DNA from 2 places in the Vibrio sp. ABH4_348 genome. Region 2 is predicted to be linked to the other one. Evidence: predicted binding sites of a transcription regulator. Region 2 holds the regulator's gene; the other holds the start of a gene.
What was found. The regulator CRP, encoded in region 2, controls carbon source genes, mostly activating them, when cyclic AMP is high. The targets are predictions, from matches to a motif close to TGTGANNNNNNTCACA.
Positions count from the first base shown of each region.

Region 1: cdd (cytidine deaminase) is a predicted target of CRP. The motif match lies at 10,972-10,987, and genes of this name have one in related genera.

Region 1 is NZ_JBSWVW010000001.1:1,502,045-1,517,560, forward strand. It holds gene ACXAFJ_RS06705 (nucleoside triphosphate pyrophosphohydrolase family protein) at 1-458, shown strand, start outside; gene btuD (vitamin B12 ABC transporter ATP-binding protein BtuD) at 579-1,334, opposite strand; gene btuC (vitamin B12 ABC transporter permease BtuC) at 1,321-2,316, opposite strand; gene ACXAFJ_RS06720 (succinylglutamate desuccinylase) at 2,444-3,472, opposite strand; gene ACXAFJ_RS06725 (histidine phosphatase family protein) at 3,690-4,307, opposite strand; gene cobU (bifunctional adenosylcobinamide kinase/adenosylcobinamide-phosphate guanylyltransferase) at 4,319-4,864, opposite strand; gene ACXAFJ_RS06735 (adenosylcobinamide-GDP ribazoletransferase) at 4,861-5,658, opposite strand; gene cobT (nicotinate-nucleotide--dimethylbenzimidazole phosphoribosyltransferase) at 5,658-6,680, opposite strand; gene ACXAFJ_RS06745 (flavin reductase family protein) at 6,704-7,315, opposite strand; gene ACXAFJ_RS06750 (type II secretion system protein) at 7,636-8,238, opposite strand; gene sbcB (exodeoxyribonuclease I) at 8,439-9,860, shown strand; gene ACXAFJ_RS06760 (CidA/LrgA family protein) at 9,872-10,246, shown strand; gene ACXAFJ_RS06765 (LrgB family protein) at 10,243-10,926, shown strand; gene cdd (cytidine deaminase) at 11,104-12,012, shown strand; gene ACXAFJ_RS06775 (polysaccharide deacetylase family protein) at 12,081-13,049, shown strand; gene ACXAFJ_RS06780 (response regulator) at 13,386-13,859, opposite strand; gene ACXAFJ_RS06785 (ATP-binding protein) at 13,846-15,219, opposite strand; gene ACXAFJ_RS06790 (SLC13 family permease) at 15,252-15,516, opposite strand, start outside.
Region 2 is NZ_JBSWVW010000001.1:2,663,941-2,679,456, reverse strand. It holds gene astD (succinylglutamate-semialdehyde dehydrogenase) at 1-1,285, shown strand, start outside; gene ACXAFJ_RS12270 (2-oxoadipate dioxygenase/decarboxylase family protein) at 1,296-2,093, shown strand; gene crp (cAMP-activated global transcriptional regulator CRP) at 2,178-2,810, opposite strand; gene ACXAFJ_RS12260 (phosphoribulokinase) at 3,051-3,920, opposite strand; gene ACXAFJ_RS12255 (YheU family protein) at 4,026-4,244, opposite strand; gene ACXAFJ_RS12250 (hydrolase) at 4,325-5,293, opposite strand; gene ACXAFJ_RS12245 (TIGR02444 family protein) at 5,306-5,770, opposite strand; gene ACXAFJ_RS12240 (ABC transporter ATP-binding protein) at 5,767-7,689, opposite strand; gene kefG (glutathione-regulated potassium-efflux system ancillary protein KefG) at 7,896-8,471, shown strand; gene kefB (glutathione-regulated potassium-efflux system protein KefB) at 8,458-10,254, shown strand; gene ACXAFJ_RS12225 (YheV family putative zinc ribbon protein) at 10,263-10,457, shown strand; gene slyD (peptidylprolyl isomerase) at 10,551-11,093, shown strand; gene ACXAFJ_RS12215 (isoaspartyl peptidase/L-asparaginase family protein) at 11,164-12,105, shown strand; gene ACXAFJ_RS12210 (adenylosuccinate synthase) at 12,244-13,560, shown strand; gene motX (flagellar protein MotX) at 13,811-14,437, shown strand; gene rnr (ribonuclease R) at 14,849-15,516, shown strand, end outside.

The DNA.
Region 1 (15,516 bases), 1.2 Mb from region 2:
CTGATACGCTTCATACGTCCCTAGCGATTGAAGAGCTAACGGAACTAGCTGAGGCGGACAGCAAAATCGAACAAGCTGATGCCATTATCGACAGTGTTTACGTACTGGTAGGCAGACTTGTTCATCTCGGCAATTCGAAAATAGAAGACAATCAAACTATTAGTTACTTAATTGACCTGTTGCTTAACGTTGCAAAAAATCGAGAAATCGAATTTTTACCATGTTGGGATGAAGTGCATTCGAGCAATATGAGTAAAGTGTGTCGCAACGAGCAAGAATACGCAGAAACCGAAGCTCACTACGCTGAGCAAGGTATCAAACTTATGGCGGTAGCCAAAGGCGAATACATCATCGCAAAATGCGCAGAAGATTTTATCTCCGAGGCAAAAACGATTAGGCAAGGAAAAGTCCTAAAATCGGTTTACTACCGCCCTGCCGACCTAAGTAACCTGGTATAAGCCGTCTAGTCACACAGTTTGGCTTCCAGACTAAAAAAACGGTAAAAACCAAATAGACAAAGGCCACATTGTGGCCTTTGTTATTACCCGTTTTGATAATGTCAGTTCTGCTGATTTGAACTAGTCAAATAGCAACACTGACTCGCCCTCAACCATCACCTTGCGAATTTGAGTTTGATAGACCTCTGACAACAACTCGCCGTTTAACACATTAGACGACACGTCGTAAGCAACCATTTGACCTTCGTTTAACAGCAGCGCTTTATCTGAATGGTGAAGCGTTCGGTTAAGATCGTGATTGGCGATAATAACAGTCACGCCGCGGGCCGCGACTTCGTGAATCAGTTGATACAATAAACCTTGCTGGCCAACATCTAGTGGCGCAGCAGGTTCATCCAACAAAAGGACTTGCGGGCCAGAGTTCAAAGTTGGCCAGATCTGAATAAACGCGCCCACCAACCTCACACGTTGCCATTCCCCACCAGACAGCTCAAATATATTACAGTGTAACTTATCGTCGATTTTTAACCGTGAGCAAAGTTGGTGAATAGCGTCATTTGCACGTTCCGATTCTGCTGAAATAGCTTTCGGCAAGGACAAGGCTAAATACTGAACAACGGATACATTAAACGCTGGTCGCTCCGATTGTGACAGAAAAGACCGAACATTTGTTTGTTCCTCAACAGAGAGTTTGGTCCAATCAGCTCCATTACAGCTCACCTCACCATCAAAGCCAATCATGCCAGCCAAAGCAGATAGCAAGGTCGATTTACCGCTGCCATTTGGCCCAATGATGTGAATCACTTCTCCAGCATCTATTGAAAAGGATATGCGGGCAAGCCTGGTATCGACCGTAAGCTGATTAACATACATCATGGTTTTTCACCAGCATCCAAATAAAGATAGGCGCACCGATAGTTGTCGTTACCACACCTAGTGGTAATTCCGTTGCACCAAAGCCAACTCTTGCAATTGTATCGGCTAAGGCCAGGACACAAGCTCCAGTCAACGCGCTTAACGGCAGCAGGTATCGATTTTCAGAACCAAGCCCGAGACGTAAGATGTGCGGCACCACCAGACCAACAAAGCTAATGACACCTCCCAGAGCAACGGTTCCTCCAATCAAAATCGACACTGCCAAGATAAGCTTCCAGCGGATTTTGTTTGCGTCTACACCAAGTTGCCGAGCATGCATGGCGCCTAGCATAAGTTTGTCCAATACATTGCCTTGAACTAACAGCCAAAGCAGTGGCAAAACCATGACAAGCAAGATTAAAATCTGTGACCAATTGACCCCGCTTACGCTGCCCATTAACCAATACATGAGTAACCGCATTCCCAAATCGTCACTATAATAGAATGCCCAAGTGACGACTGCACCAGACAAAATGCCTAGCGCAACACCGACCAATAAAAGCTTTGTGGTTGAGAGATGCATGGTCTTAGCGATGGTAACCAGCAAAAAAGTGAACACCAAAGCTCCCATCATTGCCGCTGCCATCATCGCAAATGGCGATACCAGTAGAGGGAAAGTGAAAATAAGAATGACCATGGCTACACTGGCGCCACCGGATATACCTAACACGCTTGGTTCAGCGAGAACATTGCTCAGTAAAACTTGCAGGACTGCTCCAGAAACCGCGAGTGCGGCACCAATTGCTAACGCGGCCAGTAATCGCGGTAAACGCAGCTCAAAAATTAGCTTTTGCTCCAAGCCAGATAATGGCTCAAACGGAGAGATCATGACGGAGCCAACCAACAAATAGAACACGGCGATGACGATTGTCATCACACAGGCAATGGCTATTGAAACCCGCCACTTGTTGCGTCGTTGAGCAAGTCGCTCACTGAATTGCATGTAACTGCACCTACCCCAAAAACCACGATCTTAGCTTTCTACGTTAGCTCTAACCATGAATTGAAACAACAAAAAGCACAAAACCCAAGCCTGGGCTTGGGTTTTGATGGACTAAATTCGACTATGTTTAATCGTAAACCAGCTCGTCATTTTCAAATCGAACTTTAACCGGACAGACCATCAATGCAGCCCGTTGTCCAACTTCAACATGTCGATTGGGAAACACGATGGCTTCGTCTTCGTTTTTGGCCATCAGAGGTTTGTCGCCATCATGACCAAAGACTTCCCCGTGTTTAAATGAGGTGAAGTTTTGAACATCGTCATCGAAGATAAAGTCGAAGTCCTCATGCAACCTGACTAGCGTTCGGCTTACTCGATACATACGAGCACGCTTAGGTAGATGTTCCGAGTCACTGCGGGCAATCAAATCGCGCAAAGACAAATCGAAAGCGACCAATTTGTCTAAATCATTTTCACCAAACGGTGCAACTCTACCCAGTTCGATGGTGATCGCTTGCGCGGCAAATTCCTCTGCACTAAACCAAGTAAATGTGCCCGATGGTGCGTTAGACAACAAGATGGCTTCAACGTGGGCGCTTTCTAAGAAGCTCATAAGCGCGCGTGAACGAACTTTATGGCGAACACGAGGACTTACTGCAAAAGAATAGTGTTTCGACAAGCGAATTGCACAATGCAGGTCCATATGCCAGCGAGTGTGTTTCTGTGTGCCCTCGTAGAATTGCGCCACTAATTCACACAGATGTGCGGCAATTTTGGTCTCGGTTGATTCGTCATGATCTTTGTTTGAGAACAAGCGATTCATGTTCTCATCGATAAAACGTACGTGTTTTAGCGTCGCTTCTGGGTGTGCGACAATGAATAGACAGCGCTCATTAACTGGCTGAAAGCCTGAAGTAATGTCACTAATGATCTTGTCGACAATCTCCATTGGCGCCGTTTCATCACCATGAATACCACAAGATACAACCAGATTTTTTGTGTCTTCGTTGTAGTCACGTGGGATGACTTCCAGCACGCCGCGCTCATGAAGAATGAGTTTGTGACCTTCGGTTAAGATATGCTCAGTCTTCTCAACCACTTGGTCCATATCCAAGGTATCGACTAAAAATGATTGACGAAAATAAGACGTCGTCATGCGCTACTCCTTTGTTGCACCGCGGGCATGGTAAGAAAATGGTGGCTCAAAATATACAGTGATTGTCTCACTTCTTAACTTTTACGAAAATTGAGCGCTGAAAAAAGGCCCTGTTGGCGTTGCACCTGATCACTTTACTCAAGCAAGTGTGGGCTTCACACCGCAACGGCGTTGAACTTTGATCTAGACGGCATTAATTAAGAGAGAATGTGACATGTCACTTTTCCAACAGTGGTTGACCTATCACTTTGATAGATTGGAACATTTGGTCACCTTTAAAAACTTGAATATGGGTAAGCGACGCGTTGCCAATTGACAAATGGGTATGCCAATTGGGGTTACTTGGTTCTATATCTAAAATGGATGCCAAGATACTGCGAATCACCCCTGCATGTGTGACAACCAAGGTATCTTCATTAACGGATGACGATATCCTGTCCCACACTCCAATCACCCTTTGATGGAACTCGATAAGACTTTCTGCGCCCGGCAATGGATTGTTAAAAGAGTCCGCCCAAAACTTTTCAAGGTGCGTCCAGTTCTCGCTGCCTTGTTCAATCGAATCAAATTCGACGCCGTCCAAATCACCGAAACTCATTTCTTGTAGGTCGTTCATACACGAAGTTGCTAGGTTGCGCCGACTTGCCACTAACCGCGCTAATTCAGCGCAGCGCGTCAAAGGCGAAGTGATAACGGAATTAGCATTGAGTGATTGCAGACTATCACAAATCGCTTGTTGAATATCTGAGCATACCGCGACATCAGTGCGACCATTTAGCGCCGCCGGACCGATGGTTTTGCCATGGCGAACCAAATAGATATTAATGGGAGTCATCTTAATAGCCTCTATTTCAGAGTCAGTGGGAGTCCAGCAGAAACTAGCGTGACATGATCGGCGATTGCGGCAACTTTTTGATTCATCCAACCAGCGTGGTCTACATAAAATCGAGTCAGTTTACCCATGGGCACCACACCCATTCCGACTTCATTGGACACCACAACTACTCTAGCGGGACACTTGTCGAGTGAAGCAGCCAAGGCATCGACATATCGACTAACTTCATTAGCACAATGCTGGTCCAAGTTATCGTCTTCACCTTTTGATATTTCAAACAAGACGTTGTTTAACCATACCGTGAGACAATCTACTAATACCACATCTTGACGAGTGAACTGGCAAAGGTAATCCGCTAACTCGAGTTGCGACTCGTGATTGATCCAACGTTTGTCTCTGCGTTGCTGGTGCAAATCAATTCTGTCTTTCATCTCTGAATCGAAAGCAACCGCCGTTGCAATGTAGTGAGCACGATCTTGAGTGGCACTGAGCACCAGCTGTTCCGCATGTCGCGATTTACCGGAACGCGCGCCGCCTAACACTAGGTGCACTGTCATGACAAGCCAACCCCGACTAGAACAACTAAATTAAACAAAAGCTCGAACACTTGCTGCGCACCACCCAAGCAATCGCCAGTAAAGCCACCGATTTTGGTCAACAGCCAACGTTTAAACACTGCACGAGTGACAAACAATACTGCTAGTACCGTGGCTATAAGTATGGGTTCAAACATAAAGAGCGGTAGTATTCCAATACCCCATAAACAAACCATTTCAAACACAGTTTGTTTGTTGATTGGTTTATCAGACTGATTGTCTGCAAGTGATTTACTTTTCGAATTGTCTGAATTGGATACATAAGGCAGTTGGTACATTAGGCTTGCAGCAAATGCTCGGCTGACACTGTAACCTGCTATCCACACCCAAAACAAATTAGTGGTGCTAACTAAATCCGAAAGTAGCGAAAATTTGACAATCAACGCCATAACAATTGCCACGGCACCATAGCTGCCGATTCGACTGTCCTTCATGATTTCTAGACGACGCTCGACCGTCATCCCACCACCCATGCCGTCGGACATATCGGCCAAGCCATCTTCGTGGAAAGCACCGGTTAACAACAGGCTGACAGTCATGGTAATCGCAATCGCTGAATTAACAGGTATTAGTTGAGCTAGCCCAAGCCAAACGGTCGCGCAAATTCCGCCGAGCAGCAGGCCCACCAGCGAGAGATAGCGAGCGGATTGCTGCATTCTGGTCTCGCTGTAGGGTGTTTTACTGGGAATGGGTAGCCGAGAGAAGAAACTCACGGCCAACCAAAATAACTCTAACTGATACTTCAGCCGGTTCACTACACTGTCACTCCAGCATCGGCAAAACTGGCCATATTATTGTAAAACTCAGCCGCCGAACGAACCAACGGAACCGCAAGTGCAGCGCCAGTTCCCTCGCCAAGGCGAAGCTCAAGATCCAGTAAAGGCTTGGCGTTCAGTTCTTCCAGCAAATATTTATGCCCGGCTTCATGACTTTGGTGAGCAAAAATCATCACTTCGCGGCAACTTGGCTCAATTAAAGTCGCGAGGTAAGCGGCTGAGGTTGCAATAAAGCCATCGACGATCACCGGAACGCGCTGACGTCCACACTCGATGAACCCACCGACCATTTGTACAATCTCAAAGCCGCCCAAATCGGCTAGAATTTCTTTCGCGCCTGTTGCTTCACAGCGCTGTACTGCTTTGGTTATTAATGCCACTTTTCGAATGTATTGCTCATTACTGATTCCGGTACCTAAACCCACACACTGCGGGACATCGCGGCCTGAACAATATGCGAGTAGCGCCGCAGCCGGACTGGTGTTGCCAATTCCCATTTCACCAAACAGCAATAAGTTTTTACCCGACTCGACCGCTTGTTTTACTGACTCCGCACCAAAGCTCAATCCTTGCTCCATTTGCTCTAGACTCATTGCGGGCTCGTTGGCAATGTTCGCGGTTCCAGCCCCTAAACGTTGCTCGGTAACGGATTCGCTTTCTATAGAAGCCAGCATTCCTGCATCCACCACTTTAAAGTCGATTTGGTTCGCACGACTAAAACAATTGATTGCAGCACCGCCACCAACAAAATTGTGGACCATCTGCTGAGTGACTTCGCTTGGCGCGATGCTCACTCCTTCCGCTGCAATCCCATGGTCAGCAGCAAATACAATAACTTGTGCATCACCAACCGTGATGTTTGTAGACAGTGAGCCCGCTTTAATACTCTCGTTTAGCGCCAAATCGTGGGCCAGTGTTTCCAATTGTCCGAGCGAACCTGGAGGCTTGGTTTTTTGATTGATAATCTCCCAGATTTGTTGGGATAAAATTTGAGTGTCCATTCATGGATTCCTGAAGTTAAAAATTATTTTGGTCGATTGACACTAAAGGCATCTTTTAATATTGCGTATTCACCACCGCCAAGTCGCGCGATAGGGTCCACTTTAATAGCGTCTACTTTGATTCGGTCGGTTCGCGAATCCAGTACCGTGTCGTCAATGTACACCTGCTCTATTTCTGCAAAAACTAAGGTCTGAGGTACCGAACCCACTTCTTTGATTTCGTAAAGCTTGCAGGCAAAGGCGATGGGGCAAGACTTTACTCTAGGTAAAGAAAATCCTTCAAACTCAACCAGCTCAATCTTATTTTCAACCACCTCTGATCTACCATGAGGTAGTGTAGCTGCAGTGTTAGTCATAACTTCCGCATCAGAGCTTGCCGCAATATGAATAACCATTTTTTCGGTTAGCTTGGCGTTGGCCGCGGTGTCTTTAAGCTCGCCAGTTGGTTTTTTACCCACCGAAAACATCATGATCGGTGGCTGACTGGCGATAGGAGTGAAGTATGAAAAAGGCGCAAGATTGTAGTTTTCACTTCCTGAATCGGTTAGTACCCAGGCTATCGGTCTAGGAATGATAGTTTGCGTCATCAAGTGATAAATTGAAGAAGCGTCTTGCTCACTAAAATTGATTTGCATCTTGCCCGGCCATCCTTAAGCGTTGTGTAAACTCGTGCGATGCAGATTGTAGCGCCTATGTCAGAGTAAGCTCAAGATCTCAAACCATTGCTTGTCCAACACGGTATAAAAAATGCTTCTCTAAACGAGAGATTCGAGAATAAAACAGTGAGTTGCTACGACTCAAATTCAAACTGACATATTATGTGAGGCTTAACATGCATTTAAACAGCCGCGGACTTAAAAATCGAAACAACAAAAAGCCAACTCATCAATCTTCAAAAAAAAGAATGCCTATATTCGTTTCAAATTGAAGTTCATTATGAGAACGAATAGGGCCATTAATTTAAGCTCGTTGTTACCGAACCAGTTCGTGAGTTGTACCAGATAACGTATTTAGCGGAATTGGGATCAGTTGAGAAGCCAGAACCCGTATAGATGTAATAACAAAGGGCCCACGACGTCACACTAGTGCCTTCTTTGGTTAAAAACGTCAGTTGTTCTCTTCGCGCGTAAAACTCAAATTCAACTGCAGGAGGCGAGCTTGTGGTCACAGAAAGATCAGTGTCGACAATTGCCTCCCATATACCTATACATCCATCATGGCCTCGCCCTATATTGTAAGGAGCTCCCATAGGATTATTTTTATCGATTCCTAAAGGGTAACCTTCATCGTTCATATCTAATTGAGGGTTCCCGTTAGCATCCAACCCATAGCCAGGCATGTCATTAATCTCAGCACTCGAAGTTCCGTTTAAAGCCCATCTCGTATGCGAGAATCTCACCGCCTCTTGAAACTGAGCTTTGACTCCCAACACTCTAGCTCTGTGTGTTTCCTCAGTTAAGTTAGTAAATTTTGGTGCTGCAATCGCTGCTAGAACACCAATCACTACAATCGCTACTATCAACTCAATTAAAGTAAATCCTTGTATTCGCAAGCTCAATCAACCGGATATAAAATCAAATGCACATAATAAAAGCGTAGCTTAAGAATGCTAAATTTAGGGAATTGTGTTCACACACACTATTAAAAGTCAGTCTAAAGTGAATAATCGACTCAATTCCTACCAAAACACAGACACTCGGCAAAGATTCCTCTATCATAACAACCTGAATTTACGTTTTACCTTCTTAGCAATTCACGATGCCAACTACAGATCCTACTTTTTTCGTTTTTGACTACGAAACATGGGGTGTTAGCCCTGCTAAAGACAGACCGAGTCAATTTGCCGGGGTCAGGACCGACCAAGATTTTAATATCATTGGTGATCCTTTGGTTATTTATTGCCAGCCGCCGAATGACTATCTGCCTTCGCCAGAGGCAGCGTTAGTTACCGGAATTACGCCGCAAAAAGCACTGAAGGACGGTTTGCCGGAACATGAGTTTATCAATCGAATTCATGCCGAATTATCAAAGCCCAATACCACCAGCTTTGGCTACAACAGCATTCGTTTTGATGATGAGGTTACCCGTTATACCTGCTACCGCAATTTCATCGATCCTTACGCGTGGAGCTGGCAAAACGGAAATTCCCGTTGGGATTTGCTAGACGTATTGCGCGCTTGTCACGCACTTAGGCCAGAAGGGATCGAATGGCCTGAAAATGACGAGGGGTTTACTAGCTTTAGACTGGAACATTTGTCCGTTGCTAACGGTATTGAACACAGTAATGCACATGATGCGATGTCCGATGTCATTGCCACGATTGAAATGGCAAAAAAAGTCAAAGCTGCTCAGCCAAAGTTATTTGATTACTTCTTGTCGATGCGCACTAAACGCAAACTCAATGAGTTAATCGATATCGTAAATATGACACCTCTGATGCACGTGTCAGGAATGCTCGGTAGAGAGTGTCAATACACAAGTTGGATTGTGCCTATCGCTTGGCACCCGACAAATCAAAACGCGGTCATTGTTGCCGACTTAGCAAAAGATCCAACCCCGCTGTTGGAACTTTCCGCGCTCGAAATTCAAGATAGGTTGTACACCAAACGAAGCGATCTACAAGAAGACCAACTACCCATTCCAATCAAGCTGGTTCATTTAAACAAGTGTCCAATTCTTGCTCCCGCAAAAACTTTAACTGCGGAAAATGCACAGCGGATTGGCATTGATCGTCAACAGTGTTTAGACAACCTAAGTCGAATTAAAGCCGATCCTTCAATTCGAGAGAAATTGGTTCAAATATATTCTTCAGAGCCTAACTACCCAGAAAGCAACAATGTCGATGAAAAGCTGTACAACGGTTTCTTCTCGGCTGCCGATAAATCCAATATGGAAATTATCCGTGAACGCAGCCCAGAGAGTTTAGCCTCTCTAGATTTGCAGTTTGATGATTCACGTGTAGAACCATTACTGTTTCGCTATCGAGCCAGAAATTTCCCTTGGACCCTCACCGCCGATGAGCAACTTAAATGGGCGTCACACTGCCGTGAATATTTTGAAGTCAATCTCCCAAACTATATGGCTAACTTAGAAGTCTTGGTGCATCAATATCAGGATGAGGAAAAGAAATTGGCTGTTTTAAAAGCGGTTTATCAATACGTGGAAGGACTAGCCAGTTGAGCAAAAACCTAATTAAGCCGCGATTGATTTTGGTAATTCAGTACCTGGTCTCCATTGTTTGCATTTATGCATGTCTTTTTGTAGGCAACTTTGTTCAATCATGGCTTGACGTGCCAATACCGGGTAGCATTTTTGGAATGTTATTGCTCTTCTTATTACTGGTATTTCGTCTTATACCTGCTCCATGGATTAAACCGGGCGCTAACCTCTTTATTCGATACATGATTTTGCTGTTCGTGCCGATTAGTGTCGGCTTAATGCAACATTTTGAGTTATTAATGAACAATGCCATGAGTATCATTGCAAGCGCATTAGGTGCCAGTTTTATCGTTCTTGTCTCTCTTTCTTGGTCACTGCAAAAAGTACTAGGTGAAAATAAACGATGAGTATTTGGTTAGCTTTTACCGTCATTACCTTTGTCAGTGCTCGTTGGCTGAGTCAAAAGTTCAAACACCCACTGTGCAATCCACTCATAATTAGTTTAAGCGTCATTATCCCCGCGTTAATTCTTTTACACGTACCATACGAAGAGTACTACGCAGGGAATAGTTGGATTAACGCTCTGCTACAGCCTGCAGTTGTAGCCCTTGCCTACCCACTGTACGAACAGTTTCCGCAAATTCGCGCCAATTGGAGAATCATAGCGCTTGCCTGTGGCGTAGGCAGTGTGATGTCTATGTTGAGTTCGATCTTGATTGCCGTATTGTTGGGTACAGACTTAACGTTAATCGCGAGTTTAATGGGTAAATCCGTGACGACGCCAATCGCAATGGAAGTTTCAACTGTGCTGGGTGGGGAAGCAGCCATCGCGGCGATTTTGGTCCTTCTGGTTGGGCTGTTTGGCGCTATCCTCGCCTACCCCATTTATCAATGGCTCAACATCACACATCCAATTGCACGTGGGCTAACCATGGGCACGGTTTCTCATGCATTAGGCACAGCCACTTGTGTGGAAAAACAACCCGGTGATGCGGCATTCAGTTCGCTTGCACTGGTTGTATGTGGCGTCATTACCTCTATTTTGGCACCCAGTTTGTTTGCGTTTGCGGTTTGGTTATCAAGCTAGTGTTGGGCTGTAAATCCTACTTCTAACAATGAAATCCATTGCATTCGTGACTTCACTCTAAATGTGTAACAAGAAAAACCAAATTTCATTATATGGTGATTTATATCACATTAATTATGTAACCAATGGGTAAACTAAAAGACCATAAACCCTGAAGGTACCATTGCAGGTGAAATAATGATCGAGCACATACACTCTGCGCTTAATGCGCTCAGCGAACCTCTAAAGTCTCATTTAATTCCCATTTTTGAACGTAACTATTACCGTGGTTTCCTAAGCAAAAAAGATGTTGACGCCCTTCTCGCTGAATCGGAATTGTCCATCCATGAACTGCGTTTAGCTCTGTTGCCCGTAGCCGCCGCTTACGCCTATGTACCGATTTCAGATTTTCACGTCGGAGCCATTGCAACCGGAGTCAGCGGAAACCTGTATTTTGGTACTAACTTAGAGTTTTCCGGTTCGCAAATTGGCCAAACGGTTCATGCGGAGCAATGCGCAATTAGTCACGCTTGGATGAGTGGTGAAAGTGGGCTCGCGAATATGACGGTTAATTACTCGCCATGTGGTCATTGCCGACAATTTATGAATGAGCTTCCCCTCGCCAATGAGTTGGAAATCTCTTTGCCAGGAAGAGAAACACAAACGCTCACTGAGTTGCTTCCAGATGCCTTTGGTCCTAATGATTTGGATATTACTGACCGCTTAATGGGTGCTTCTTCATTGTTAATAGAGTCGGCGACTGAAAGCCAAACTTTGGAGCAGTCGAACACAGTGCAAAGAGCCTTGCAAGCTCTTCAACTCAGTCATGCACCCTATAGTAAGTCGCCAAGTGGCCTTTGTTTAACTACCAAAAATGAAGAACACTTTTGCGGTGCCTATGCTGAAAATGCGGCTTTTAACCCAAGCTTGCCTCCTCTTCAAGTTGCGTTGTGTGTCATGCGTATGCACGCCAAATCGTTTGAGGACATCAATCAGGTAGCCTTAGTCGAATCTAGAAACGCTCATATTCAACAAAAAGCGGGCACCGAAAGCCTATTAACCGTCATGAATCCTAATCTGACATTAGATTACCAACAGATTAACTAACCTTAACTTGTTCTGGCGTTTGCCACGCCATAGACTAAAAATCACTCAACTAGCTATGGTGTGGCCCAATGAAAAAGTCAACATTACTCGTCTTGTCTTGTGCAGTCCTTGCACCTCTTAGTTATACCTATTACGTCAGAGCATCAACGCCCTCAACTGCCGAGTGTTTGGGATACCAAGCAACCGATAAAGTGCTAGTCATCAATGCGGATGACCTCGGCATGCACCCCGATCTTGATGCGGCAATATTAGATATGTACGAAAAAGGCGCGATCACATCGATGTCGGTAATGGCACCTGCGCCAAGTTTTCATCAAGCCATGGCTCAAGTGAAAGAAAAAGGCTTTAAGGTGGGCGTGCACCTTACTATGACTAACGAGTGGCAAAGCGCTCATCCTTGGGGCGGAGTCCTTCCAAAAGAGCAAACTCCTTCTCTACACAATAAAGACGGTTACCTATACCCGACTAGCGACTTGGTGGGGAAATTAGCCAAACCTGAAGAAGCGGAAAAAGAACTTAGGGCGCAAATTGAAGCGATACTGGCTTACGATGTGCCCGTGACTCATATCGACGCGCATATGTTTTTTTGGTACTACAATCCTGAACTGATCAAAATTGTACGCAGCCTTGCAAAAGAATACGATTTGCCTCTGGTTGAGCAATCATGGAAAACCAAACCAGAGCAACTTAAGCAAAGCAAGGTATACAAGGCGAATGGATTATTGGTCGAGGATTCCTACTCCATTATCTATGACTTAGACATCGCAACCAACCACCCTGACAAGCTGTATCAGCAATACCTGAACCTTGTCGATGAGCTTCCTGCAGGTTTTCACCATATTGCCATTCACCCAGGTTGGGTTACCGACCAGTCGTTACAAGACATTTCGGATATTAAGCTAAGACGGGCGGACTACGATGCTTGGCTACACCCCAAAATGTTAGACAGACTCAAATCATTCAAACTGACTGACTTTTCCGACATCAAAGTCAAGCAACAGGCGTATTATCAGGGAATAGATGCTTGCCAAAGCTAATATACCCAAGTAACTTCAAGATGCAGAATTCAGAGCTACATATTCTGGTTCAGTTCAAGGAAGAGAACGCAGCGGAATGACGAGTCCTTTCCAAGTTCTTTGACGAAGAAATGAGACAGAATATGAGCTCCCAAGGGCGAGTTTAACTAGGCTTCATACTGCGTTATTGATTCTTGATTTAGAGCGACTAGATCTGCAAATCAATGCCTTGTCTGAAGCCTAGTTAATTCTCGCTGAACCTCGCATCTTGAGGTCACTTGGGTATATCTACCCTATCTAAGGCACAACAAAGCAAACCTTAATCGGTTTGCTTTTTTCATCGGGCTCACCAATAGCCTAACGCAAACGTTGATACAGTTCTTGTTGATCTAACTCGTTTTGAAATTGAGCGGGATCGATTCCTGAATCAAACACAAATTGGGTGAGCAGTTTGCGCACTGCAATCACTAAATCGTCCGAATTCCATGGCTTCTCAAAGTAGTGTTGAATACCAGCGCCATTAATCGCACTAATTGTATCGCCATGGGTGGCTTGACCGGTAAGCAACACTTTTTTGGTGTGAGTAAATCTATCATCACGGTTTAATTCAGATAGAAACTCCACGCCCGTTTGCCCCGGCATCACATGATCTGAAATCACCACCGCGACACTTTCTCCCTCTGAGTCCAACTCATCGATTAGTCCCCAAGCCTCTGCTGCAGACTCACAGTCTTCTATGTTCACCCAATGCGACAATGAGTCTAAGTCTGCAACTACAGCGCTAAGCACTTCCCTCTGATCATCAACACAAATAACGTTAAGCGTTTGCATGCAAGCCGTCCTGTTCTTGAGCCTCTTGGAGAGTATCGAGAGGCAATTTAATGCGGAAAATCGTTTTCTCTTTAGTACTTTTGACAGCAATACTGCCACCGTAAGTCAACACAATACGTTTTACTATTGAAAGACCCAGCCCAAGTCCGAAATTTAAGCCCGTTTTTTTAGTAGTAAAATTGGGCTGAAATATTTGCCGTCTGATCGCTTCCGGGATTTCAGGCCCATTATTGCTGATCATGACATGAATCCGATTGTTGTCGACTCTAGACTGAATTTCGATAAGTGGATTCTCCGTACCACTCACAGCATCACAGGCATTTTTCAGTAAGTTGGTCCACACCTGTACCCATTCGGTCATAGACCCTAAAAAATTTGGTACCTCAGATTGCCGGAATCGAACTTCGACATGACGTAACTCGCCTTTTATTAACGTCATTGATTTATTCAATGTATCGTTAATGTCTAAGGATTCAGCCGGCGACACTTCACTGCGTCCGAGTTGCTTAACCGAGCGCACAATGCCAACTGTGTGCTTTGACGCCAAACGTAAATCATGAAGATCGCGGCCCAGAGACCAAAATCTCAGTGCTTGCTGCGGATCATCAAGCCACGCTTGGCAATTTTCATCTGCTGGTATTGCTTTGGCCAAACCCTTGGCGAGATGTTTTTCGCAACCAAATCTATCTATCAGCACACTGCGTCTTAGCCTAGCCTCTGATGACGAGACGCTTTGACCGTTGATTAATCCAGTATCAAAGAACTGGCTGGCTTCTGGATTGATCTGTTCCAACAAAGTAATCACTTCCGATTCAATGTTCTCAGTTTTGGCACTAACAACTCCAATCGCGTTGTTTAACTCATGAGCAAGCCCGGCGGCTAGTTGGCCTAAAGTCGTCATTTGTTCAGCAGCATGGAGTTGAGTCAAGGCGGCTTCTTTGGCTAATGCTTCTTCACTGGCCCGGGTCTGGCGACGCTGCAACTCTTTCAAAATGACTGGCATAAACTGTTGGCTAAGCGGACCATTTAACTCCGCATCAAGAACCGGCGTCTTTTTATCGATCCACGCCAATCGACTTTCTTGTTCAGCGACAATCGTCAGTGATGCTTCATCGGTCCCCGAAAAAAAGCTGTGTACGCCAAGAAAAGCGCCCGCTTGCGCGCTAAAAACCTTTGCAGATAGTCCATCACCCGAATCTAGTTGATAGTGCGCAGTTAAGCTGCCTGACAGCACCAAATACAAACGCTGATTAACCTGACCTTGCCTCAGTAAAACGTCTCCGGGAGAAAGCTCAATTTGTCGTTCTTCATTGGAAAAATAACGCTGAATTACTTGTTGCAGTTGGGTTTCTTTTGTCATCAATCTTATTTCTGCTCTCTGCCAACCCGTGTCTATTGGATGTAACCGACTAAATTTAGAATCCAAACCATCACAAAGCTGAGTAACACGCCCACTACACCTAAAATCACGCCAACTTTGGCCATCTGATTGCTTTCAACATTACCCGTGGCATGTGCCAAGGCGTTCGGCGGAGTGCTTATAGGTAAAGACATACCTAGTGAGGCGGCAAAAGTAACCACTAGGATTAACGTCATCTCACCACCCAGTGGTTCTAGAGAAACCATAGATGCACCCATAGCGGCCATAATCGGCATC
Region 2 (15,516 bases):
GCTTACAAAACGAGTAGAGCTGGTAAAGAAATTTGCTAATACGTTAACAGATAAAAGCGCAGAGTTAGCCAAACTCATTAGTGATGAAACCGGCAAACCACTTTGGGAAGCGAAAACCGAAGTGACAGCTATGACCAACAAAATCGCCATTTCAATCGAGTCCTACCAATCACGGACTGGAGAAGCCGTTCGCACTCAAGGGGAGCAGACTACAGCACTTCGTCATCGTCCCATTGGTGTCATGGTCGTTTTTGGTCCCTACAATTTTCCTGGGCACTTGCCTAACGGTCACATAGTGCCGGCGCTTATTGCAGGCAATACTATTGTTTTTAAACCTTCTGAACTAACACCAGCGGTGGGGGAGCTTATGGTGAAAGTATGGCAAGAGGTCGGCTTGCCCGATGGTGTAATTAATTTAGTACAAGGTGAGCAGCAAACGGGGGTGGCATTAGTCAATCACACTCACGTGTCGGGAGTCTTGTTTACCGGAAGTGCGGAAACTGGCCACAAAATTCATCAAGCATTGGCAGGGAAACCTAACAAAATGTTGGCGTTGGAAATGGGTGGCAACAACCCGTTAGTGGTTTCAGATGCTTATGGCGAGCTTGATGCGGCGGTCTACACCATCATTCAATCTGCCTTTTTGAGTTCCGGTCAACGGTGTACTTGTGCTCGTCGTCTGATTGTCGCTGAAGGAAAAAAGGGCGATCAATTGATTACTCGATTGGTTGAAGCTGCTAGTCAGTTAACGGTAGGCAATCCCAAAAAAGACGTCTTTTATGGTGCCATGATATCTGCGCAAGCGGCCAATCACGTCCTTGCTGCTCAAGATAGTCTCATCCAATTGGGGGGAAGAGTGTTACTCACCGGCCAAACAACAGGTGCTGCCGTGCTGTCCCCAAGTATTATTGATATGACAAACGTGGAAGGTGCGGCAGATGAAGAAGTATTTGGCCCCATGTTGCAGATTCATCGCAGCAAAAATTTTGAACACGCGATTAAACTGGCAAATCAGACACGTTTTGGGCTGTCGGCAGGGCTAATCTCAACCAAGGACGAGCAGTGGCAGCAGTTTTTGCAAGAATCTTACGCTGGTATCGTCAATCGAAATCGCCCTCTAACAGGAGCCAGCAGCGATGCACCGTTTGGTGGCCCGGGTGCATCGGGTAACTTTAGACCCAGTGCTTACTACGCGGCGGACTATTGCGCTTACCCCATGGCCTCAATCGAAGGTCAGCAACCCATATTGCCTGACACACTTTTACCTGGTGTGAACTTAGTATAAGAAGGAACTCATGGAAGCTCAGTACTTATTTGAAAGACTTTGGCAAGACTACGTAGAGCGCCTTTGCCCTTCTGCCAAGGCCGTGCATCATTTGTTGACGGAATCTGAACCACTTATCAATGACCATATCGCACTGAGAACATTTGCAACCCCTAAAACTGGGTTAGATGTACTGGCGGCACCATTTGAAAAAGTAGGTTATTACGCGGCGGACAGCTATCGATTTGAGAGTAAAAAACTCAATGCTCGCCATTTTGAACACCAAGATAAAAATTTGCCTAAGGTGTTTATCAGCGAGTTGTGTTTGGATGAATGCACCACCAAGCTGCGAGACACAGTTTTCGAATTAATAGAGCAAATACCGCAATCGTATTTCGCTAATGAAAATTTCTTGTGGTCGGGAAGACCTTGGGAATTAGACTTGGCAACCTACCAGGCCTTGGCTGAGGAAAGCGAATACGCTGCTTGGGTAGCCGCTCATGGATACGGCGCAAATCACTTCACGGTTTCTGTCAATCAGCTTAATCAATATGACGAGGTTGAACAGGTTAACTCGTCGCTCACTCAGCATGGTTTTTCTGTCAATCAATCTGGTGGGGAAGTGAAAGGTTCACCTGATGTGTATCTGGAACAATCGGCTACGATGGCGGATAGGGTACCTGTCCTGTTTGAGAGGCAAGAGCATTTAATTCCTGGTGGTTTTTACGAGTTTGCTAAGCGTTATATCGACCGCACTGGAGATTTGTATCAGGGCTTTGTGGAAGCGTCGGCAGATAAAATTTTTGAGAGCACGGATTTAGGCAAATAATTCTAAACCCGTTGGAAATAAAAAAGCCACCGACTACCCGGTGGCTTTCAATATCGACATTAGTATCGAGTGGGTGCTAGCTAATTAGCGAGTACCGTACACAACGATAGTTTTACCGTGTGCTGAAATTAGATTCTGCTCTTCTAGCATTTTCAAGATACGACCTACTGTCTCGCGAGAACAACCAACGATTTGGCCGATTTCTTGACGAGTGATCTTGATTTGCATGCCGTCTGGGTGCGTCATCGCATCTGGCTGTTTTGCTAGGTTTAGTAGCGTTTGCGCGATACGGCCAGTTACGTCCAAGAATGCAAGGTCACCAACTTTTTGGCTAGTTACTTGAAGACGACGAGCCATTTGCGAAGATAAACGCATCAGGATGTCTGGATTAACTTGGATAAGTTGACGGAATTTCTTAAACGAAATTTCAGCCACTTCACAAGGCGATTTAGCACGAACCCATGCAGTACGCTCTTGGTCTTCTTCGAAAAGACCTAGCTCACCGATGAAATCACCTTGGTTAAGGTAAGAAAGAATCATTTCTTTACCTTCTTCGTCCTTGATGAGTACCGCAACAGAACCTTTTACGATGTAGTAAAGAGTTTCAGCTTTTTCACCTGCGTGAATAAGGGTGCTTTTTGAAGGGTACTTATGAATATGACAGTGTGAAAGAAACCATTCTAACGTTGGGTCGGTTTGAGGTTTACCTAGAACCATAATATCTCACTTCCTCTGCAGGTATGCTCGCCGCTTTCCATGTTGTAGCGAGGCTCTTAATGAACCTCCTAGCATAAGAGTAGTCTTGGAAAGCTGCAAGCTGTCTTGTCTATCGGCTACCATAGTAGCGGTTTTTAGGGACGATTTCTTGATTTTAATCGTTTCATAACGCGAAATGTCTACGCAAAAATGTGCACATGTTCACGGTATGAAAAGTAAACAGTCTGATTTATCTGAGACTTAGCCAATTTTCCCAGTTTCAATCAATTGTTGCAAAATTGGTCGAACAATGAGCTCCATCGCAAAACTCATTTTACCACCTGGCACCACAATGGTGTTGTGACGAGACATAAAGGAACCGTCAATCATTGCCAGTAGGTAAGGATAATCGACGTTTTTGATGCCGCGTAATCGAATAACAACGAAGCTTTCATCTAAGCTTGGGATGCCTTTAGCGTTTAATGGGTTGGAGGTGTCAACCGTCGGCACACGCTGGAAGTTGATATGGGTACGAGAAAATTGTGGTGTGATGAAGTTTAAGTAATCGTCCATCGAGCGCACGATTGAATCCATCACCGCTTCGCGAGAATGCCCGCGATCTCGAGTATCACGAACAAACTTTTGAATCCATTCCAAGTTGACGATGGGCACCATTCCAATTAGAAAATCGACGTGCTGAGCGACATTGACATCATCGGTAACCACACCACCGTGCAATCCTTCATAAAACAGAACGTTGGAATCTTGTGGAAGGTCTTGCCAAGGGGTGAATGTGCCGGGCATTTGATTGTAAGGTACCGCTTCATCAAAGGTATGGAGATAACGTCGAATTTGACCTTCGCCTTGATTGCCGTACTTTCGGAAGAACTCTTCAAGCGCACCAAAATCGTTGGCTTCCGGGCCAAAGTAACTGATATGTCTACCTTGCTCTCTTGCTTTGCGGATCTCTACATCCATTTCCGGGCGCGTAAAACGGTGGAAGCTATCACCTTCAACCCATGCCGGCTTAATGTCCATCATATTGAACATTTTTCTAAATGCCTCGGACGTGGTGGTGGTTCCTGCTCCAGATGAACCTGTTACCGCAATAATCGGATGTTTTGCAGACATAATATCAAACCTTTGTGGTCAAATTTGTAAGCGAACGCCACTATAACATGGTGCAAAACTATGTCATGGATGTAACAAAAAGTTTGCTGGTTTCGCGAGCGGGGTTTATCCCGAAAACTGATTTTTGAGCTGGATATTGACGGTTTCATGCAACTCTGAAAACACAACGACGGCTTCACCCGATTTGAGCTGTTGGGCAACGGCTTCGATTTTTTGCTCTAACGACACTTCGCTTGCACCGTAATCGGTTCCTTCTCGGAGCACAAACTCTCGAATTAAGTTTTCCAGCGTATCAGGTTGAATATCTTGCCACGGTACAATCATGAGTGTCTTTTGGGTTTATCAAAGTTAACGATATTCTATCTAATCTTGACAGAGGTATCAGTAGGTAAGGTTGTCGTCTATTACTTTAGGTGACCTGAGAAGTAGCTTGGCAGCATTTCCTCAAGCCACATTTTGGGACGCAACAAAGAACCCGAAACAAAACCGACATGGCCACCATGTGTAAGTAATTGATAGTCAATACAGCTTGGCAGCTCAAAGTTGGGGATCACGTCTGATGTCATAAAGGGATCATCTTTCGCGTGAACGATAAGTGTCGGAGTTTTGATTCTGTCTAGTTTGCCAAGCCCTGAGCAACGTGAGTAGTAATCTTTAGCGCCATCAAACCCGTGTAATGGAGCAGTGAGTTTGTCGTCAAACTCCCACAAACGCTGTATTCGCTTGATGCTAGCTCCATCTATACCCAAAGTATTTTCGATTAACTCTGCTTTCTGCAGCGCATTTCGCTTTAATGATCCCAACAGGTACTGATGATACACCTTGGAAAACCCTTGCTCGATACGCCAGGAACAGGCCGCTAAATCTAACGGGGCGGATATCACCGCAGCCGCATTGAGTTTGGCATGATTTTGCTGGTGGGCGAGATAGTTAACCAACATATTGCCCCCCAACGAAATACCCACTGCTACTTTGGTTTGCGATGGGTCGCGCTTGTCTAACAAGTCTAATAACCAAGTTGCATCGCCAATTTCACCGGAGTGATAGGCTCTGGCCAGTCGATTGATTTCTCCACTGCAGCCTCGAAAATGCATCACTACCGCATGCCAACCTTGATCCACAAACGCCTTCATAATTCCGTTGGCGTACGGGCTGTAAAAACTGCCTTCTAGGCCATGGAACAAGATCATTAAAGGCTTTTCGGTATTTGTTTGCGCGGCGAGTGAGCTCCAGGCAAGATCAATAAAATCGCCGTCAGTTAATTCGTATCTGTCCCAGATAGGCTGAAAAAGTGGCCGTTTTCGAAATAGTCGAGGAGCCAGTGTTTGCGTGTGAGGATTGCTCAGCCCTGTAGCGGGAAAAAATGGGATCATAATTGATTAAGATTAATGGCGAGGCTTGCTGAAAAACGAATAGAACGACTCGGCGCCAAGTTGTTGGCAGTATTCAAGAGTTAAACTAGGGTCACTAGTTTCCTGTAACGGTAGACTGTTTATACAGTCCACTAAATCGGCCTGCTGCTGTTTTTCTAGCAAAAGTTCAAACTGCAGCGCTTCGCGATACAAGGTATCCGGCGCTTGTGTTTTCATCTTTTTTCGCAGTTCACGATACTGAGTAAGTAAGGCTTCAGAACGGCCCAAACATGCTTCCACTTGATGCCAATTTTGCTGATCAAACGCAATACCTTGCTCATCTAAAAACTTGAGTAACAAAAGTAAATTGACGTTGCCATGATAGAGGTTTTGCAGTTTCAAGCAGGCTTCTTTTACTTCACGCACGCTGTAATACTGCAGGCTAAACTGCCACAGATGCTCTAGGGTGAGCGATAAGCGTGCGTGAGTGTCGGTCATGCTTGATTAAAGTCCTGCTCCAGGGATTCGAGTTCTTCTTGCAGAGCCATCCACTCCATTTCTACCTGTTCTAATTCACTCTTACAACTGGCTTGTTCCGATAATACTTGGTTGAGTCGAATTTTGTTGCTATCGTCGTAAAGGCTTGTGTCGGATAACTCAGTTTCCGCTACCGTCACTCGCTCTGTCAGACTGTCCATCTTTTTTTCCAGCTGAGTCAGTTTTTTTCGAATTGGTGCGGTCTGGGCTCGAAATTCCGCTTCGCGTCGTTTTTGTTCTTTACGTGATGCAGCGCTGTTTTCACTAGATTTAACGGTAGTGTCGGCTTTGTCTGCTTGTTTCTCTAATTTTTGTTGGTCGGTAAGCCATTTGTAATAATCGTTGAGGTCACCTTGGAAAGGCGCGACTTGTTTGTCATGGACCAAATACAAATCATCTGTTGTGGCTCTTAATAAGTATCGATCGTGGCTTACGATAACCATAGCGCCTTCGAAGGTTTGCAAGGCTAACGTCAATGCTTGGCGCATGTCCAAATCCAAATGGTTGGTTGGCTCATCGAGTAGCAATAGATTAGGCTTGGTCCAGACCACCAATGCCAAGACTAAACGCGCCTTTTCGCCACCAGAAAACGGACCGACTTTTTCTAGCGCTTTGTCACCCTGAAACCCAAAGCTACCTAAGTAATCACGTAACTGTTGCTCAGTTTGATCCGGTGCGATTTGCATCATGTGTTGCAATGGCGTTTCTTCTGGGTGAAGGGTTTCAAGCTGGTGCTGGGCAAAATAGCCAATCTGAACACCCTGTGAATACATCAGGTCGCCACTTTGTCTTTGCAGCTCTTTAGACAGTAATTTGATGAGTGTCGACTTGCCAGCTCCGTTGCGACCGAGTAGGCCAATACGGCTCCCAGGAACAAGGTTGAGACGAATTTTTTCCAGGATGACGTTATCGCCATAACCTGCAGAGACCTCATCCATAATAATAATTGGATTAGGTAGTGATTTAGGCTCTCGAAACTCAAAGCTGAATGGGTTGTCATATTGAGCTGGCAGCACTTTCTCCATTCGCTCAAGTGCTTTGATTCGGCTTTGGGCTTGCCGTGCTTTACTTGCTTTGTAACGGAAGCGATCGATGTAGCTTTGCATGTGCGCCATTTGTTTTTGCTGCTTTTGGTACATCGCTTGTTGCAAAATAAGCTTTTGAGCTCGTTGTTCTTCAAAAGACGAATAATTGCCGGTGTATTCGTTGAGTGCTTGGTTCTCGATATGAATAATTCGACCGACGACCGGGTCTAAAAAGTCTCGGTCATGCGAGATAAGAACCAAGGTGCCCGGATAGTTTTGCAGCCATCGCTCGAGCCACATAACCGCATCTAGGTCTAAGTGGTTGGTGGGCTCATCGAGCAACAACAGATCAGATCGACATAGTAGCGCTTGAGCCAGATTTAAACGCATCCGCCAGCCGCCGGAAAACTGGGTTAGATTCCAGCTCATTTGCGCTTGCGAAAACCCCAAACCATCAAGCAGCTCTGCCGCGCGGGACTTAATGCTGTAACCACCAATGGTTTCAATATGACCGTGTAATTCTGCGACTAGGTTGCCATTGTCCTGAGCCTCAGCGTCAACCAGCTTTGCTTCCAATTGACGAAATTCTCTGTCGCCATCAATGACATAATCCAATGCAGTTCGGTCGATTGCGGGTGTTTCCTGCGCAACCCAAGCCATTTCCCAATGTGTGGGAACACTTGCGGTACCTGCATCCACACTCAGCTCATCTTTGATCAGCGCAAACAAGGTAGACTTACCACAGCCATTTTTGCCAACCAAGCCCACTTTGTCACCCGGATGGATAGTAGCCGATGCTTGATCTAATAAAGGTTTGCCACCGCGAAGTAGCTGAATGTCGGAGAAGGTGATCATGAGATTTCGTGCCTAGCTAAATACGTGGTGCATAGTAGGCAGTTACGACAAAAAAGTCGACTTTTGCTTCAAGTCTTGAGGTATAGGCGCCAAGTTACTGAATCACTGACACTTATAGCAACTAGGTATATACTGATTGAATATGCTTGCTTGGGCGTACCGTTGATAGTGTGCGCCACTTTGGAATCCAGTTGGTCAATCAAGGAATGATAGAAACCTCTACCACCACACCAAAAGTATTGGTGATCTTTGCGCATCCAGAGCCGCAGAGCTCGATTGCAAATCAAATTATGCTGAAGAAAATTCAGTCGCTTGCGCATGTCAAAATTCACGACTTATATAGCTGCTACCCCGATTTTTTTATTGATGTGCAGAAAGAGCAAGCCTTGCTGTTAGAGCACGACATTATTGTGTTTCAACATCCACTGTATATGTATTCCTGCCCAGCTTTGCTTAAAGAATGGATCGATAGAGTGATCGGTAAAGGCTTTGCGTTTGGTGAAGGCAAGGCATTGGAAGGAAAGTATTGGCGTAGTGTGATAACCACCGGCGGAAAACAAGAAGCGTTTAGCCCAGAAGGGTATAACAAGTACCCATTGGAGCAGATACTGCAACCTTATGAGTTGACGGCCTCACTTTGTCGGATGATTTGGATGGAACCTTTGGTTTTGTATTGGGCTCGCAATGTGTCTGACGTTGAGCGCTATCAACATGCGGAGCGATACAGACGATGGTTGATTGATCCATACGGGGTATGGGAGGAAGACAATGGCGGCAATTGAGAACGATTTTTTACAAAGCTCAATGATCTTCCTAACGTCCGCTGTGATCGCAGTGCCTTTGGCGCAGCGACTTGGGCTTGGCTCGGTACTTGGCTACTTACTCGCTGGTGTCGCGATTGGTCCGTGGGGGTTGGGACTGATTAGCGATGTCGACTCCATACTGCATTTTGCTGAGTTTGGCGTGGTGTTACTGCTGTTCTTGATTGGTTTAGAACTGAATCCAGAAAAGTTGTGGACCATGCGAGGCCCAATACTGGGCTTAGGTGGAGCACAGGTTGTTGTGACTACCTTTGTGATTGCACTGATCGCTAACCTCTCAGGGGTCTCATGGCAAACTAGCCTAGTGATTGGCATGGGATTGGCGTTATCGTCTACCGCCATTGCACTAAAGGTTATCGAAGAGCAGGGGTTGGCCCGAAAAGAAACGGGGCAATCTGGGTTTGCTGTGCTTCTGTTTCAAGATATAGCAGTAATACCCATGCTGGCCGTATTACCGCTTTTGGCGGGCAACACCTCCGGCAATTGGGTAGATGGCGTTAAAATGCTGGCCGGTGTCGTCGGGCTTATGGTAGGGGGGCACTATTTGCTGCGTCCACTGTTTCGCTATGTAGTGATGAGTGGGGTTCGGGAACTGTTTACCGTCGCGGCCCTGTTACTTGTGATTGGCATTGCACTTTTGATGCAGCAACTCGGGCTGTCTATGGCACTGGGTACATTTTTAGCTGGTGTGTTGTTAGCGGAAAGTGAGTATCGACATGAACTCGAAATTGCCATAGAGCCCTTTAAAGGTCTACTGCTTGGTTTGTTTTTTATCGCAGTTGGTATGGCGGTAAATCTAGGTTTGTTGGCATTGCAACCAGTACCAATATTATTAGCCGTTGTTGCGTTAGTTTTACTTAAGGGCGTCATTCTCTACTTCTTAGCCCTGTTCATGGGCATTGGCACCAAAGCGCGCAGCAAAATGGCAGCAATTCTGAGCCAAGGGGGCGAGTTTGCATTTGTTATCTTTGCTGCTGCGAGCTCTGAAGGGCTACTTTCAACACAACAAACTGCAGTCCTGCTAGTGATTGTCAGTTTGTCTATGGTCACCACGCCATTGCTATTAATGCTGCAGAATCGTTGGTACGCACGAAAACTGAATCAAGATACTGAAGCCTCTCATTCCGATGTGATAAACAAAAAACCTCGAGTGATCATCGCTGGGTTTGGACGATTTGGACAAATTGTCGGCCGCTTGATGTACGCCAACAAAATCAAAGTCACCATTTTGGAAAGCGATGCCAGTCAAATAACCTTGTTGCGAAAATACGGTTACAAGGTGTTTTATGGCGATGCCACTCAACTGGATTTACTGCGCGCCGCAGGCGCCGATGAAGCCGAAGCCATAGTTATTTGTACAGACTCCCCCGAAGAGATCATGAAAATAGTCGAGTTGTGCCAGCAACATTTCCCTCACTTAAAACTTTTGGCTCGCGCGCGTAGCCGAGTTGAGGCTTATCAGTTGTTGGGGCATGGAGTAGAAAACTACTCTCGCGAAACCTTTTTGGGTGCTTTAGACTTGGGACGCCAAGTTTTGGTGCAACTCGGAATGCATCCCTATCAGGCCAAAAGAGCCGAAGCACACTTCCGAAAACTCGACAATGGCATGCTGAAAGAGCTGCTTCCGCAACATAATGAAGATAAACAATTGGCCTTAAGAGCCAAAGAAGCTCGTAAAGAATTGGAGGAGATCTTTGACCGTGAAATGGAAAGCGATCGCCAATCCAAGAATTACTGGCAGTAGGACATAACGTGAAAAAAAGATTTATAGCAGGGGCCAGTTGCCCTCATTGCAACGCTCAAGACACTCTGAGATGGTGGGAAGAAAACAACATCGAAATGGTGGAATGTGTAGATTGTGACTTCACTGAAAAACGCACACCCAAATCGATTCAAGAAAACCCTCACGCTCAGCAAGATATGATAGGGATTTTTAAACCAGACTGATTGTGTTTCTATCTTTAGCCTTCATAATAGCGCCAACTATTTTATCGATGGTCTTAGCCATTTCAGTGCGCCTATTTGGCCCTTGGAGCAAAAATGAATATTGAAAAAAACGCGGTGGTAAGTCTCGCTTACCAAGTAAAAACAGAAGAAGGTGATTTGGTAGACCAATCAACTGCTGATGCGCCTCTAGATTATTTGCATGGTTGTAACAATCTGATTGTTGGCTTAGAAAAAGCGCTTGAAGGTAAAACAACAGGTGACAAATTCAGCGTAACCGTATCTCCAGAAGAAGCGTACGGTGAGTTTAACGATGCGCTAGTACAACGTGTGCCTGCGAACGTATTCCAAGGTGTAGACAGCATTGAAGTTGGTATGCGTTTCCTGGCTGACACGGATCAAGGTCCGGTTCCAGTCGAAGTGACAGAAGTAGACGGCGACGAGGTTGTGGTAGATGGTAACCACATGCTTGCTGGTCAGACTCTGACTTTTGACGTGGAAGTGATTGCAATCCGCGAAGCAACAGAAGAAGAAATTGAGCATGGTCACGTTCACCAAGCTGGTGGCTGTGGCAGCCATGACCACGACCACGGTGAAGAAGGTGGTTGTTGTGGTGGAAGCTGCTCAAGCGACAAATAAACCCAATCCAATGAATGGACGGCATTAATTGCCGTCTTTTTTTTACGCAAATTTTCTTGAAGAGACAAAAATGGATAAGCCTTTTTCAATTGCCATTCACGGTGGTGCTGGGACCATACTTCGCTCGCAAATGAGCGATGAACTCAGAGAGCAAGTTCTGGCTGATTTAAAGCAGTCCGCAATGGCTGGGCATGAAATCCTAAAGCAAGGTGGCGACGCGTTAGACGCAGTGATTGCGGCGGTAAAAGTTCTAGAAGACTCACCTCGCTTTAATGCCGGTAAGGGCTCGGTAATGACCCACTCTGAAAATATTGAAATGGATGCATCGGTTATGCATGGTTTACACGGCGAAGCAGGGGCCGTTGCAGGCATCAAACACATTAAAAACCCGGTTGAGCTTGCAGGTCACATCTTGCGAGAAAGCGAACATGTATTCTTAATTGGGGAGGGTGCCGAGACCTACGCTTTCGAACAGGGCTTTGAGCATACCGAGCAAAGTTATTTCTTCACAGAACGACGTTACCAGCAATTGCAATCCATGAAAGAAAAAGGCTTGTTTGCTTTGTCTGAGTCAAAATATCCCGATGATCGCAAACATGGCACCGTAGGTGCAGTTGCGCTAGATAGCAACGGAAATTTAGCCGCGGCCACCAGTACCGGCGGTGTGACCAACAAAAAATATGGCAGAGTGGGAGACTCGGCGCTGATCGGCGCAGGCACATTTGCCGAAAATGGTAACGTAGCTATATCGACCACGGGTATGGGAGAGTTTTTCATTCGCAAACATGTTGCTGGAGATGTAGCGGCTAGAATGCGTTACCTAAACGAAGATGTTCATACCGCTTGCGAGTATGTCATTAATGGTGAGCTAAAAGAAATAGGCGGTGAAGGCGGATTGATCGCAATCGATTGCGGGGGAGTGATACATTTTGCGATGAACAGCTCAGGAATGTATCGAGCTTGTGTTGATATTCACGGTGAATTTAGTGCGAAAATCTACGCGGACGAGTAACTGAATTAATAAAAGATCAGTAATGATAAGTACTTAGAGGATAAGCTACTTCGGCAACACTGTGTGTCTAAAAAATGACTGCATCACATCACATTCTTTGCTAGAATCCATTTTTAACCAGTAATCAGACTTGGAAAGATGGGTAATAACGTAGTCGTTCTAGGCACCCAGTGGGGTGACGAAGGTAAAGGTAAAATCGTAGACCTTTTAACTGAAGATGCAAAATACGTGGTTCGCTACCAAGGCGGTCACAACGCAGGTCACACTCTAGTCATTGACGGTGAAAAAACCGTTCTTCATTTGATTCCATCCGGAATTCTCCGCAACAACGTAAAATGTATCATTGGTAATGGTGTAGTCCTGTCTCCAGATGCATTGTTGAAAGAAATGAAACCACTAGAAGAGCGCGGCATCCCAGTTAGCGAACGTCTTTTCATTTCTGAGGCTTGTCCTCTTATTCTTCCTTACCACATTGCATTAGACCAAGCGCGTGAACTCGCCCGCGGCAAAAAAGCGATTGGTACCACTGGCCGAGGTATCGGTCCAGCGTATGAAGATAAAGTTGCGCGTCGCGGTTTGCGCGTTGGTGACTTGTTTGACATGAACGCTTTTGCTGAAAAGCTAAAAGAAGTGATGGAATACCATAACTTCCAGCTTGTTAACTTCTACAAGGCAGAGCCAGTAAGTTACGAGGAAGTGCTTGAGCAAGCCAAAGGTTACGCTGATCTGCTAACATCAATGGTGATCGATGTAACCGACGAACTGGATGCGGCTCGAAAGCGTGGCGATAAAATCATGTTCGAAGGTGCGCAAGGTACTCTTCTTGATATCGACCACGGTACTTACCCTTACGTAACTTCGTCTAACACTACCGCTGGTGGTGTGGCTGCAGGTTCTGGTTTTGGCCCTCGTCACATAGGTTACATTCTTGGTATCACCAAGGCTTACTGTACTCGCGTAGGTTCAGGCCCATTCCCAACCGAGTTGTACGACGGTTTAGACAAACAAGACCCAGTAGGTAAACATCTAGGTGATGTTGGTCAAGAGTTTGGTGCCACGACGGGTCGTTTACGTCGTACTGGTTGGTTTGATGCTGTTGCGATGCGTCGCGCTATCCAAATCAACTCGATTACTGGATTCTGTTTAACTAAGCTAGATGTTCTTGATGGTCTTAAAGAAATCAAGATCTGTACTGGTTACCAGATGGATGATGGTTCTGTATTAGAAGTGTCACCAATGGCTGCTGAATCATTCGAAAAAGCGACGCCAATTTACGAAACGATGCCTGGTTGGTCAGAAACGACCTTTGGTGCCAAGTCTCTAGACGCATTGCCACAAGCAGCGCTTGATTACATCGCTCGTATTGAAGAATTGACGGGTGTGCCAGTAGACATTGTTTCTACAGGTCCAGACCGTAATGAAACCATCATTAAGGTTCATCCATTTGAATCCTAATGACATCTAGTTATCTAGATTTAGAAAACCGGCAACCTTGCCGGTTTTTTTGTGTCCAAATGAAGATGACTTAACCAAGGGGTGATGCTATTTTCAACACATAGTGATGAAAAACTCGTGATTGTGACTAAAGTGCGGCAACAGTTTGCCGATAATCTTAAGTGAAGCAGACATTGTTCCCAAGTGTTCGGAATGAGACACCGGGTATGAAGCGCGCTGATGATTATCGTCATTCAAAATGAGAAACGTTATGAAGCTACTGACAGTAGCAGCTTCGTTATTGTTGACACTGAGTTCGACTTTCTCCCATGCGCAAGTGGGCGAACCAGTACCGATATACACCGAAGCTGAGCTGATAAAACTAATTCAGCAGAACAAACATTTGGAACGTGTTAAAGCCGACCAGTGTCAGTTGGTGGAAGACATTGTGGCGCGTGCAACTCGTATTAGCTTGCCATCTTATGAGTTTCTCTATGGTGATATGCTGGCTTGGGGCGTATGTGTAGAGCAGGATGTGGAACTGGGCCTTTACTACATTGAAAACGCCGCTCACCAGGGTTTGCCTACTGCTTTGGAAAAATTAGGTAGCTTGTATTCACGCGGAATTTTAGTTCAGCAAGACAAAGAGCGAGCGATTCCCTATCTCAGAGAAGCAGCGGCAATGGGTAACTTACAAGCGCGTATCCACCTTGCCGAGCTACTATTACGTGATTACGGTAGCCCGCTTGATTACGAAGATGCTTATCGCTGGTTGTACAACACAGTAACGGCAGACCAAAGAAAACATCAGCGCATTCGATTATTAAGGGAAAGCCTTGAGATGCGGATGCCACAGAATATCATTGCCAGAGCGAAAAAACGCGACACCTTCTGGTAATAAATCTCTGATATCAATGCCCACTTCGGTGGGCGTTTTTGTTTTTATATGTAGCTTAATCGCACAGTCAGATATACTTATACCCAAGTGGCTTCAAGATGCAGGATTCAGAGCTACATATTCTGGTTTAGTTCAAGGAAAAGAACGCAGTGGAATGACGAGTCCTTTCCAAATTCTTTGACGAAGAAATGAGACAGAATATGAGCTCCCAAGGGCGAGTTTAACTGACCTTCATACTGTGTTATCGATTCTCGATGTAGAATGACTATAGCTTCAAATCGATGCCTTGCCTGAAGGTCAGTTAACTCTCGCTGAAACTCGCATCTTGAAATTACTTGGGTATAAACAAATAGAACTGAAAAACTAATGCCATTTCAGTTATCGACATCTCGTCACAACATCAGGAAATCTATGTCAGACCACCTCCCTCAAGATCCACACGCCAAACGCGAAGCGAATAGCTACGAGAATCCGATTCCGAGTCGTGAGTATATTCTCAGCTATCTAGCCGAAGTGAATGTTCCCTTAAATCGCAATGATCTCTTCGAAGCGTTAAAGCTGGAAGGGGAAGAACAGTACGAAGGTTTACGCCGTAGATTAAGAGCGATGGAACGAGATGGTCAGTTAGTGTTTACTCGCCGACAGTGCTATGCGCTTCCAGAGAAGCTTGAAATGATCAAAGGCACAGTGATTGGTCACAAAGACGGCCATGGCTGGGTAAGGCCAGAAGGTAGCACTAAAAAAGAAGATGATATTGTGTTGCCTCATCATCAGATGCGCCAAGTCATCCATGGCGACTATGTGCTGGTACAGCCAACAGATAACACCAAACGAGGACGTCGAGAAGGTCGCTTGGTTCGTGTGTTAGAAGAGCGAAACAATCAAATTGTTGGCCGTTTCTTTACTGAATATGAATATTCTTATGTGGTGCCGGATGACTCTCGTATCTGTCAGGATATCTTGATTCCCACTGATCTACGTGCTGGTGCCCGTATGGGAAATGTCGTCGTTATTGAAATTACTGACAGAGGCGCGCGCTCACGTGGCATGATGGGTAAAGTGGTCGAAGTACTTGGAGA